DNA from 3 places in the Rossellomorea sp. DUT-2 genome. Region 1 is predicted to be linked to each of the others. Evidence: riboswitches for the same ligand, from Rfam matches in the RefSeq annotation. Region 1 holds a riboswitch; each other region holds the start of a gene.
The links. Region 1 has a riboswitch for S-adenosylmethionine ahead of ACOSV2_RS03915 (methionine biosynthesis PLP-dependent protein). Riboswitches for the same ligand answer to the same signal wherever they lie in the genome.
Positions count from the first base shown of each region.

Region 2: it holds a riboswitch for S-adenosylmethionine, as region 1 does, so the genes downstream of both, mtnK (S-methyl-5-thioribose kinase) here and ACOSV2_RS03915 (methionine biosynthesis PLP-dependent protein) in region 1, are expected to answer to the same signal.
Region 3: it holds a riboswitch for S-adenosylmethionine, as region 1 does, so the genes downstream of both, mmuP (S-methylmethionine permease) here and ACOSV2_RS03915 (methionine biosynthesis PLP-dependent protein) in region 1, are expected to answer to the same signal.

Region 1 covers NZ_JBQPEO010000001.1:778,586-782,831, reverse strand. Annotated here, with positions in the region: gene metC (cystathionine beta-lyase) at 1-1,090, opposite strand, end outside; gene ACOSV2_RS03915 (methionine biosynthesis PLP-dependent protein) at 1,083-2,207, opposite strand; SAM riboswitch class I at 2,299-2,408, opposite strand; gene ACOSV2_RS03910 (tryptophan--tRNA ligase) at 2,533-3,531, opposite strand; T-box leader at 3,591-3,833, opposite strand; gene ACOSV2_RS03905 (metal-dependent hydrolase) at 3,900-4,246, opposite strand, start outside.
Region 2 covers NZ_JBQPEO010000001.1:359,558-363,803, reverse strand. Annotated here, with positions in the region: gene ACOSV2_RS01900 (pyridoxal phosphate-dependent aminotransferase) at 1-473, opposite strand, end outside; gene ACOSV2_RS01895 (carbon-nitrogen family hydrolase) at 596-1,378, shown strand; SAM riboswitch class I at 1,481-1,637, shown strand; gene mtnK (S-methyl-5-thioribose kinase) at 1,754-2,938, shown strand; gene mtnA (S-methyl-5-thioribose-1-phosphate isomerase) at 2,955-4,010, shown strand; gene ACOSV2_RS01880 (DUF2087 domain-containing protein) at 4,066-4,246, opposite strand, start outside.
Region 3 covers NZ_JBQPEO010000003.1:685,933-690,178, forward strand. Annotated here, with positions in the region: gene ACOSV2_RS14410 (isochorismatase family protein) at 1-505, shown strand, start outside; gene ACOSV2_RS14415 (AAA family ATPase) at 554-1,060, opposite strand; gene nei (endonuclease VIII) at 1,162-1,983, opposite strand; SAM riboswitch class I at 2,122-2,228, shown strand; gene mmuP (S-methylmethionine permease) at 2,321-3,733, shown strand; gene mmuM (homocysteine S-methyltransferase) at 3,702-4,246, shown strand, end outside.

The sequences.
Region 1 (4,246 bases):
CTGATAATCGTAATAACCCATCTGTAATACCTCTTCTTTCCCGTTCCGCTTTTGGCATAGAAGCATGTGACATCCTTGATGGATAGGATAGGATGGATTCAACAGCTCCTAAACTTACGGCGAACACGGGAATGTTTACATTTTGTATGAGTTGCTTCACTTCTTCTTCCCCTTTTAATCGGAAGGAAAGAACCGCTCCAGGACCCTCTGCTTGTCGAATTTGAATTTCACGACCTGGATGATAGCTCAATCCTGGATAATACACCTCTTCTACTTCCTTTCTTTTTTCTAAGAAGGTCGCAATCTTATAAGCCGATTCTGATGATTCCTTCAATCGTACATGCAGTGTTTTCAGCCCTCTTAAGAGCAGCCAGCAATCCTGAACACCGAGGACAGCACCAAACGAATTCTGCAAGAAAGCAAGTTTCCTGGCAATCTCCTCATTTCCCGTTACGGCAAGCCCTGCCAAGACATCACTATGTCCGGCAAGAAACTTCGTGGCACTGTGCAGGACAACATCCACACCTAGACTGATCGGTCTTTGCAGGAGGGGAGTCATGAATGTATTATCAAGAAACGTTAAACATCCATTCGCCTTGGCAAGTTTTACGACTCCTTCAATATCGGTGATATTCAGAAGCGGATTGGATGGTGACTCCATATAAATCACTTTCGTATTGTGCTTAATTGAACAAGCCACTTCATGTAGATCCTTCATGTTCACAAATGAGTATGCAATCCCAAACTTAGTGAGGACCTCGGTAATCATTCTGTATGTCCCACCGTACACTTCTTCTGATACAAGAACATGATCACCACTGGACAATAATAAGAAGCTTGTTGAGATTGCCGCCATTCCGGATGAAAAGGCAAAGCCCCTTACCCCGCCTTCTAATTCAGCGATCGTTTCTTCAACGGTTTCCCTCGTTGGATTCCCTGAACGGCTGTAGTCATATGTGCCATACTGATCAAAATCCTGTTGATGGAAAGTTGTTGCATGATGAATCGGCGTAGAGACCGCTCCTGTTTCTTTATCAACTCCGTGAGAATGAATGAGTGACGTCTGAAGTGAAAATGGTTTTTTACTCATACGTAAGCACCTCTTTTTCAAATTGTTGAAAAACATTCTCCAGGTCTTCAATCAAGTCATCAATAAATTCAATTCCTACAGAAAACCGCAGGAGTCTGTTGCAGATACCAAGCCTTTTCCGTTCTTCTTCAGGAATGTCTGCATGTGTTTGGGTAGCGGGATAGGTGATAAAACTTTCGACCCCTCCCAAACTTTCAGCAAACGTAATAACTTTTAAGTGTTGGAGAAAAGGAGCAACCCATTCTTCCTTTGCGATACGAAAGGAAAGCATGCCGCCTTTTCCCGGATATAAAACGTCTGTCACACATTCATGCTCATCAAGATACTCCGCTAATTTTCTTGCGTTTTTTTCGTGCTGAGCCATTCTGAGACTAAGGGTTTTCATCCCTCTTAATAAGAGCCAACAATCAAAAGGAGCGAGAACCGCTCCGATTGAATTTTGAATGGTATAGATTTTTCCCGCCAACTCTTCTGTGTTTACGACCACAACACCGGCCAATACATCATTATGGCCCCCTAAGTATTTCGTGGCGCTGTGAATGACAATGTCTGCGCCTTCAGCGAGCGGCTTTTGCAGAACAGGTGTATAGAAGGTATTATCCACAATTAAGAGCAACCCGTTGGCCTTAGCAATGCCGGCAATCTCAGAAATATCTGCTTCATTCATCAATGGATTGGTTGGGGTTTCAACAAAAATGGCCTTTGTTCTGTTTGATATTTGTTCTTCTATGGAGCCAATATCACTTGTATCGACGAAATGAAATTTGATGCTATATTGTGCCTCATACTGCACGAATAAACGGTAGCTTCCTCCGTAAAGGTCTTTCGAAACAATCCATTCATCCCCGCTGGAAAATAAGCTGAGAATCGCCTGAATAGCTGCCATCCCCGAGCTGAAGGCAAATCCTCTATTCCCCTCCTCCAATTGAGCCAGGGTGTCTTCCAAGGTGGCGCGGGTTGGATTCCCAGTTCTTGTGTAATCATAGCCTGTCGATTGGCCAATCCCCTTATGTTCATAGGCAGTCGATAAATGAATGGGTAAGCTCACAGCACCCGTTGCAGGATCTTTTCGGTTTCCTGCCTGGACAAGCATTGTATCAATATGTTTATTCAACATTCTTCTCTCCTTTTCTATCTTGAATACGAAAAGGGAAAAAACAAAAAAACCTTCTTAGTGAAAATAAGAAGGTTTTGTACATTCGTTCTCCCTCTTATCGTCCAAGTTGACATCAACTTGCTGGAATTAGCACCATACCAAAACTCGCGGCTGGTTGCTGAGGTGTCTTCGGGCCAGTCCCTCTACCTCTCTTGATAAGAAACTATTTGATTTTGTGAAAAATAACTTTCCCATAACTTATAACATAGAAGAAGAAATGTCAATGAGAATTATGAATTATCTGAATAAAAAATATTCATTTTACGCTTCATCAACATGTTCTATTTCAATGATAAATCCCTACTTTCCTTTTAATCTCTTTCATGAATGGGATTGTTTTTTCCCGTGCTTTTTTTGCTCCATTTTGTAAGATGACATCCAGCATATGAGGGGAGGCCATCAGTTCTTCATATTTCGATCTTGGTTTCTCGATAAATGAATTCATTACTTGGAATAGCTCTTTTTTCGCTTCCCCCCAGCCTATTCCTTCTTGAAATCTCCTTCTCATTTCTTCAACTTGATCGGAGGTTGCAAATTCTTTATAAAGAGAGAATAAGACGGATGTTTCAGGATCCTTAGGCTCTTCAGGAGATGAAGAATCTGTTTTGATTTTATTGATTAGTTTTTGGAGTTTTTTTGGTTCTTCAAATAATGGAATGGTGTTGTTATAACTTTTACTCATTTTCCGGCCATCGAGTCCCGGTAGAACAGATGTTTCTTCCTGTATAACATATTCAGGAAGAACAAATGTTTCTCCATATTGTTTATTAAAGTTTTCTGCTATGTCTCTTGCAATTTCAACATGCTGAATTTGATCTTTTCCAACAGGAACCAGTTCCGTTTGGAATAAAAGGATATCCGCCGCCATTAATATAGGATAAGTGAATAAGCCCATGTTGACGCCCGCATCCATCTCCCTGCCGGCGGAATGATTTTCTTCAACCATTGATTTATATGCATGGGCCCGGTTCATTAATCCTTTCGGTGCAAAACAAGACAGAATCCAGCTCAATTCAAAGATTTCAGGTACATCAGATTGACGATAAAAGATCGCTCGATCAGGATTCAAACCTAATGCTAACCAAGCCGCTGCCACTCCATAAGAGAGTTCTTTCATTTCATGCCCATCATGTATCTTCGTTAAACCATGATAATCCGCAACAAAATAAGCTGTATTGTAGGATTGGTTCTCTGTCAATTGTAATGCCGGTTTGATTGCACCAATATAATTCCCCAGATGAATACGTCCTGTTGGCTTAATCCCCGTCAAAACTTGTTTTTCCATAACAATTCCCTCCGCTCAAAATAATAAAAATAAACACAAAAAGGGCTTCTCATCCTCTAAAAAAGGACGGGAAACCCGTGGTGCCACCTTCATTCGCTTACACTTTAGTAAACGCGCTCATCTGTACAGAAGTCGCCTTCGATACATCGTCTCTTTTATCGGTGAGACCCTCCGCCATAACCTACTTAATTTCAGCCTGGATGCTCAAAAGCCCATTCAACGATTTCACCATACTGATTCTCACCAGCCATCAGCTCTCTGAAATGTTTCGTTCGTCTACTCTTCTTCCTCATCGCATTTAACGATATAAAGTGTTTCCATTATTTTAATGTATCGGGAAATAATGGTCAAGTGGGTGTAAACACATTTTAGATTTCTTTAGATGAAAGAGGAAGGAAAAGCTTTATGCCTCTCTTATTGAAAGGAAGAACTTTCATATCCGCGATCAGATGACTGGCATATCCAATCACACATGCTTCAAATACCCCATCAATCATTAAAGATGACTCTAGATAATGAGCAATCGTGCCATAATATAAAATGCCAAGTACAGAGTGAGTATAACTTCGATGTGAAACGAATGAGGCAATGAAAATATAGATACCTAACAACCATAACCATGTTTCATTCAACTGCCAACCGCATGCTGTCACACCGATGCCTGTAATCATCAGCATTCTTCTCTGTGTAATGAAACTTGCGAGAATCATCATTC
Region 2 (4,246 bases), 420 kb from region 1:
TAATCAGGCAGGAATCCATTCTCCTCTCGTAGTGGCATTTTAATCATTCGAGCTTCTGCCAATGCTACCCCTGATAAATAATCGGGATAACCGGGATCGGGCACCAATACCCCATCACCAGGATTCAATAAACATTGAGGGATTTCAACTAACCCGGCTTTTCCTCCGAACAGAACGGCTACCTCTGTTTCCGGGTCTAATTCCACACCATATTCACGCAGGTAGAAAGCCGCAATCGCCTCTTTAAAGGACGATAAGCCGCGAAATGGAGGATACTTATGATTGGACGGGGAAGCTGCTGCTTCTGTCAATTTCTCCACAATATGTGGAGGAGTCGGTTGATCCGGATTTCCCTGGCCCAAATTAATGACATCATGTCCCTCTTTGACCACAGCATTCACTGTTTTTGCGAGGGATGCGAAAAATTGTTCAGGTAATAAATCTAATCGTTTTGCCTTACCAAAGGTTTTCATACACTCACCCACTACATTTTTTTGAAAATTAATTACTTTCAAATTCTAGTCACAAATGATATAACGGGAAATAAAGAATGTAAAGGATTAAATTCCAAAAAGTCATTAATGAGGTGAAAGAAATGATTCAAAAGATAGGTCTTGCTCAGATGGATATTGTGTTCGGACACCCGGAAGAAAACAAGAAAAAAGTAGAGAACTGGGTGAAAAAAGCAAGTGACGACGGCTGTAATACGGTTGTGCTCCCAGAGCTGTGGACGACTGGATATGACCTTACAAGAATGGATGAAATCGCTGATGAAGGAGCAAAGGATTCAACCTCCTTCCTGTCTGCCCTGTCAAAGAAATATTCCATTCACATTGTAGGTGGTTCTGTTGCACAGAAAACGCAGGATGGGGTATCCAACACCCTTTTAGTTACGAATTCAAAGGGCGAGTTGGTGAAAAAGTATTCGAAACTCCACTTGTTTAAGCTGATGGAGGAACATCATTATTTACTTCCTGGGCATGAAGATGGCATCTTTACCCTACAAGACACAAAGATGGCCGGATTGATTTGTTACGACATCCGTTTCCCGGAATGGTTCAGAAAACAAGTTCTACTAGGTGCCAAGGTTGTTTATGTCGTAGCAGAGTGGCCGGCAGCACGAATTGATCACTGGCAGACCCTCTTAAGGGCAAGAGCGATTGAAAATCAATGCTTCGTGATCGCCTGCAACCGGGTGGGAAGCGACCCGAACAATGAATTTGGGGGTTGCTCCCTCATCATCGATCCCTGGGGAGAAATTCTTTCAAAGGGATCAAAAACGGAAGAATTGGTTTCAGCTGAAATCAATTTACAGGAAGTGGATCGAGTCCGAAAACAGATTCCGATATTCCAGGATCGAAGACCGGATTTTTATTAAAAAGGTTCTTTTTTCAAAAAAACGTTGACATGGAAAATACTTCGATGGTACTATTCAAATCAAATGAAACATTCTGAAAGTTCAATTAAATAGTTTACGCAACTCTTATCAAGAGCTGGCTGAGGGATTTGGCCCTATGAAGCCCAGCAACCGACCATAATTCCGTTGTAAAACGGGGCGCAGCATGCGCCGGATTGAATGATCCAGTAAGGCACGGTGCTAATTCCAACAGAAAGATTGTCTTTCTGAGAGATAAGAGGCGACGAAGATATCTTCTTCAAGCCTCTTTCGAACATGGAAAGAGGCTTTTCTTATGCCACGGAAAAGCCTCCACAACACAGTCTCCATGTGACTGTACTATAAGGAGGAACGACAATGGCGATTACGAAACTCAATGCATATCAACCACTTACTGAAAAGTCGGCAACTGCGCTGGCAATTGGCTTAAGGATTTTTGAAGACAGCACTCTCTTAACGTGTGAAGAAATTGGAGACGGGAATTTAAATCTGGTCTTTCGTGTATTAGAACGGGAATCAGGTAAAGGAATCATCATCAAACAAGCCCTTCCATATGCGAAGGTTGTAGGCGAAAGCTGGCCGTTGACAATCGAACGGGCAAGAATAGAAGCGAGTGCCCTAAAGCTTCAGCGATCATTTGTAGGGGATCTCGTTCCTGAAGTGTACTACTCTGATCCGACACTTGCGATTACAGTCATGGAAGATTTGAGCGCACTGACCATTGCCCGGGCCGGCCTTATCAAAGGAGAAAAGTATCCCCAGCTCTCCCATGACATTGGAACATTTTTAGCTAATACCTTATATTTCACCTCTGATTATGCCCTTCATCCTTTTAAGAAAAAGGAATACGTGAAAGAATTTTCAAATCCTGAGCTGTGCAAAATCACGGAGGACCTTGTATTCACGGATCCATTCTTCAATAGTGAAACCAATGAATTTGAAGAAGAGCTTTCCCGGGACGTCCAACATTTATGGGATGATTTCACCTTGAAACTCGAAGTGGCCAAATTGAAAAAGAGCTTTCTTACTGAAGGAGAGGCCCTTCTTCATGGAGACCTTCATACGGGAAGCATCTTTGTAGATCAGAATCAAACGAAAGTGATTGATCCCGAGTTTGCCTTTTATGGACCGATTGGCTTTGATATCGGGCAGTTCCTTGCCAACCTTATTTTCCAGGCCGTTTCAAAACCTGATGAGGAGGAAACGATTCTCTATCACATCGAGAATACGTGGAACGTCTTCTCCACTGCGTTCTCCCGCCATTGGAAAGAAAGCGGAGACGCCTACACAAAAGTGAATGGCTACCTTGAATATGTATTGGAGAAGAGCTTCCAGGAGAGCATCGGCTTTGCAGGATGTGAATGCATCAGAAGAACGATAGGCCTCGCTCATGTTGAAGATTTGGATGCTATCCCGGATAAAGAACGAAGATTACAGGCAAAACGGACCTGCTTGACACTCGGTAAGGAACTCATTATTAAACGAAAACAGATCCATTCGATCGAAGAGCTCCTATCCGTAATAAAGTCCCATTCTGAATAACCAAAAGGAGATTATCATGACACAAACATTGTCCATTCCAACTTCACTAGAATGGCATGAAGATTATTTACTGATTCTTAATCAACAAAAATTGCCTAACATAGTTGAATACATTAAACTGACGACCATTGAAGAGTATTATGATGCGATTATCACACTGAAAGTGAGAGGTGCACCTGCCATTGGCCTTACGGCTGCTTACGGTTTAGCCCAATCTGCATGTCAGTATGAAGTGAAAACGTTAGAGGGATTCATCGATCTGTTTCAACGCGAGAAAAAATATCTCGCCGCTTCACGTCCTACAGCAGTCAACCTGGTTTGGGCTTTGAACCGGTTGGAAAAGGTATTAGAGACAGTTTCTTCTGTTAATGAAGCGAAAACCAATCTACTCCATGCTGCCATCCAGCTTCATGCAGAAGACGAGGCAGTGTGCCGTCATATAGGGGAAAATGGATTGAGTATATTGAAGGATAAACAAATCGTAATGACCATCTGTAATGCCGGGAGCATTGCAACGAGTAAATACGGTACTGCATTGGCCCCTTTTCATTTAGGAAGAGAAAAAGGAAAAGCATTTCAGGTTTATGCATGTGAGACACGGCCCGTTCTGCAGGGAGCCCGCCTGACCGCTTGGGAGTTACAGCAATCAGGGGTAGATGTCACCCTCATCACAGATAGCATGGCTGCCCATACAATGAAGGAAAAAGGTGTAGAGGCCGTCATTGTCGGGGCTGACCGGATTTCTGCAAACGGGGATACGGCAAATAAAATCGGAACGTCCACGCTTGCCATTTTATGTAAACATTTTAATATACCCTTTTATGTCGCTGCTCCTTCTTCTACTTTCGATCTTTCCAGCTTAGACGGAGACGATATTCCCATAGAAGAGCGTAACCGGGAAGAAATCACAATGATCGCCGGGACGTTGATCGCTCCAGAGAACGTTCATGTTTATAATCCTGCATTCGATGTTACACCTCATGAACTGATTACCGGCATCATCACGGAAAAAGGTGTCCTGTATCCTTGCTTCGAGGATAGTATCCAACAAACCATAGGTATTGAACAATAGCCGAAAAGAAGAGCACGAGATTCCTGCTCTTCTTTTGACTTTCATATTATTACCCCTATAACTTTGTCGAGGCCCACATTTCCCTAGGATTCACTTCATAAATGCTATTTTCCCGATACATAAACTGATGAATGATAAATTCTCTTCTTAAGGTTGCAAAGTCTTCATGAAATTGCTGAATATATTCATTCAAATTTTTCTCCTTATATTTTTCTCCCACTTTTAATCCTTCCACC
Region 3 (4,246 bases), on a different contig from region 1:
GGTATTTCAAAAGGAGAGACTGATTGAAAACATCAATCGGGTCATCCAGAAGGCAGCCGAAACAGGTGCTCACATCGTGTTTATTCGAGATAAAGATGTAGGAGGCGGGGAAGGTGATGGATTCCAGGTTCACAAGGATATCCATGTTTCGGACGAGAGTGTGGTGTATGATAAATTAGCGACCAATTCGTTTTACGGTACGCCATTACTAAGCTATTTAAAAGATAAAAAGGTTGAACATGTTGTCATCATGGGATGCCAAACGGAATATTGTATCGACACCGCTGTTCGGTATGCAACCGTTAATGGATTGGACGTAACCCTGGTGGCAGATGGTCACTCGACGAAGGATTCATCTGTGTTAAAGGCTGAGCAAATTATCCAGCACCACAACAAGGCTTTGTATGGTCATTATAACGTGGATCATTTCTCCGACGTCAGACAATCGGATGAAGAGTTGTTTCAGCCCAAGCATGATTTTTATCGGGAGAAATACGGAATGTAGATCCGGAACAAGCCCCTTTTGTCTGGCAAAAAGCAGATGGAAGGGGCTTTATTTCATTATTTCTCTCATTTCGCTCACTAATTCCTCCACAGATTTATCCTCATTAATCAGCTGAAAGTCTGTCCTCATCCCTTTTTCCTTTACCTGTTTGTTGATCTCATTCACCTGTTCATCAGAAACATTTATATGGATGGATTGATCTCTTGACTTGACTCTATGCAGGCACCGTTCATGGTTTGCATGGACCCCAATCGTAACGACTGAAAAATCTCTATTGATACTTTCGAACATTTGGTCAAAGTAAGGCGTCAGTCCTGTGGATTCAAATACGATTTTGTCGTGCATGTCCAAGGCGTGTCGAATCCCTTTTTCGATGGCAGAAAAAACGTCAGATAGATAATCTTCATTGTCGATTTGTCTATCTTTCTTCACTTTCTTTGCCCAATCTTCCACCCTGATAAAGGGGATTCCAAACTTTTGGTCCATCAGGGTCCCGATGAACGATTTTCCGCTTCCTTTTGGTCCGATTAAAAGGTAGATAGTTTTATTGGTCATGGCATACCCCTCCTCCAATCCAATATGTGAATTGTTAGTTTCATTTTATCTTATCACCGGGTTCGCTTTCAATGATAGGGGCGGGGGGGGGGGGGACAGGTTCATTGTCCCTGGCAAACCGGACAAAAATACAACCGCCTCGAAGCAGCGACCGTCTTTTCAATTTCACTCCCACAAATAAAGCATGATGCCCCTTCTCGATTGAATACCCAATGACGATATTTCGAACGCTTCTCTCCTTTAGCTTTTAACTTCTCAACAAGCTCAAGATCGTTTGTAATCCCACCAGTCTTATAGGATTGCTTAATTAAATGAATGATCGCCTCTGATGCTTTCATCAATTGATCTTCCGTACAGTCAATCGGACGAAGAGAAGGGTGGATGTCTGCTGCAAACATGATCTCAGACCTCAAATAATTCCCGATCCCGGCTACAAACCCTTGATCTAATAAAAGTATCGACCACTTTCGTTTGTAGAATCGTTTTTCTTTCATTCTTTGAAGCAATTCATCCGCTGTTACTTCTTCACTCAAAATGTCGGGTCCCACTTTAGAAACGAAAGGATGCTCGGGCACCTCTTCGTCACGGAGGACATCAATATCGGATGCACTGTAAAGAAGTGCCGACTTTTTCTCATTATGTAGAGCAAGCCTTAGCTGTCGGTTGGTTTTCGGATAATTGTACAGGTTCCTGATATACCATTTTCCGTAAAGTTGGTTGTGAGAGTAAATGGTGTATCCGTTGTCAAAGCGGATGAGCATGGCTTTTCCTTTCGTGTCCACTCTCTTCACGATCGATCCTTTTAATAGGTCTTCGTAATCTTCCAAATGAGGGAAGGCAAAGTATACATCTTGTACGGTTTTATTCTTAAGAGCGCGCTCGACTCCATCAGCCGCTCTTCTGATTTCCGGACCTTCTGGCATGGCGGTTTCTCCTTTTTTAGTATAGTTATTCCCTTTTTAATCCTTAATGTAACATTGGGATAGGCTGGGGTACTAATCTATTTCATGGTCTTGACATTATTCCAATATATTGATAAAGTTTTAAAAAATCTAAATATTTTCTTATCCAGAGAGGTGGAGGGACTGGCCCTTTGAAGCCTCAGCAACAGGTCTGTGAAGATACTGTGCTAATTCCAGCGGGTGATTCAAACCCTGATAGATAGGAGCAATCTTTTATTTGTCGGTGACGCACTCGTTTAGGGTGCGTTTTTTGTTTGTTCACCCATTCCTCAATACATTTAGAAGGAAGGGTGTTTGTATGGAAAAGGCAGGACAGAGTTTTAAAAGGAAGATGAAGACGCGGCATTTGGTGATGCTGTCTCTTGGAGGGGTGATCGGAACCGGGCTTTTCTTGAGTTCGGGGTACACGATCCATCAGGCTGGACCGTTTGGGACGATCCTTGCTTATTTGATTGGGGCGCTGGTGGTGTATCTTGTGATGCTTTGTTTAGGCGAGCTTTCTGTCCATATGCCGGAGACGGGATCCTTTCATAGTTATGCTACAAAATTCATTGGTCCTGGAACCGGTTATACGGTGGGCTGGTTATATTGGCTGACATGGACAGTGGCATTGGGGTCGGAGTTTACGGCGGCTGGCTTGATGATGCAGCGCTGGTTTCCTTCGATTAGTGTATGGATTTGGAGCGCGATCTTTGCTGCGTTGATTTTTGTCCTTAATGCGTTGTCAGTGCGGTTTTTTGCTGAATCTGAATTTTGGTTTTCTTTAGTAAAAGTGATTGCGATTGTTGCGTTTATTGTGATTGGGACAGGGGCGATCGTCGGTTTCATCCCCCTCATTCATTCAGAGCCCGCTCCGCTTTTCTCGAATATCACAAGTTCTGGATTGTTTCCGAACGGGGCATTTGCCATCTTGATGACCATGCTTGCCGTGAATTTTGCCTTTTCAGGAACAGAATTGATCGGGGTTGCGGCGGGAGAAACAGAGAATCCATCAAAATCGATTCCTAGAGCCATCCGTACCACTCTTGTGAGATTGATCATCTTTTATGTAGGGACGATTGTAGTATTATCTGCTCTAATACCGAGCCAGTCAGCCGGTGTATTGGAAAGTCCTTTCGTAGCGGTACTTGGTCGGATTGGAATCCCGTATGCCGCCGATATCATGAATTTTGTGATCATAACGGCCATTTTATCAGCGGCAAACTCAGGTCTGTATGCTTCTTCCAGAATGCTATGGTCGCTTTCAGATAAGCAAACGATCTCACCGATTTTTGCCAAATTGACTGATAGGGGAGTCCCTCTCAATGCGATTGTATGCAGCATGCTTGGAGGGGGGCTGGCCTTGCTTTCAAGCATCATTGCACCGGGGACGGTCTACATCGTTTTGGTTTCGGTCTCAGGTCTTGCGGTGGTGATCGTGTGGATGAGCATTAGTGCTGCCCAATTTCTATTTCGAAGACAGTACATAAGGGAAGGAAACGATGTGAAAGACCTGGCTTATCGGACGCCGCTCTATCCACTCGTCCCCATTGCGGCATTTCTGCTTTGTCTCGCTTCCTGTATCGGCATTGCCTTTGATCCCACTCAGAGGATCGCCCTTTATTGCGGAATCCCGTTTATCGCCCTTTGCTATGGAAGCTATCATATAACACAATACGTAAAGAAAAGAGGAACAGGTTATGTCGAATCAACTGAAGCTGAATCCCATTGATGCTATTTTACAAAAACATTCCCCACTTATTTTAGATGGAGCGTTAGCCACAGAGCTGGAAACCCATGGCTGTGATTTAAACGACCCCCTTTGGTCTGCCCGTGTACTCCTTGAAAAACCGGAAGCGATTGAGAAAGTTCATGCTGATTATTTCCGTGCAGGAGCCGATTGTGCGATTACAGCCAGCTACCAGGCAACGGTGGATGGTTTTCGAAAGCGCGGAATAGAGAAACCGGAAGCGCTGGAATTAATCCGAAAAACGGTTACTCTTGCCAAACAGGCTCGGGATGGCTTTTGGAAGGAAGATAAGGGAAATTCGAATCGGCCGAAACCAATCGTTGCAGGTTCTGTAGGACCATACGGGGCATACCTTGCTGACGGCTCTGAATACGTTGGGAACTATGGAGTAAGCGATCAACATTTAGCAGGTTTCCATTTTCCCAGAATCCAGGCACTAGTGGAGGCGGGTGCTGATTTGTTGGCATTCGAAACCATCCCGTCCTTGCAGGAGGC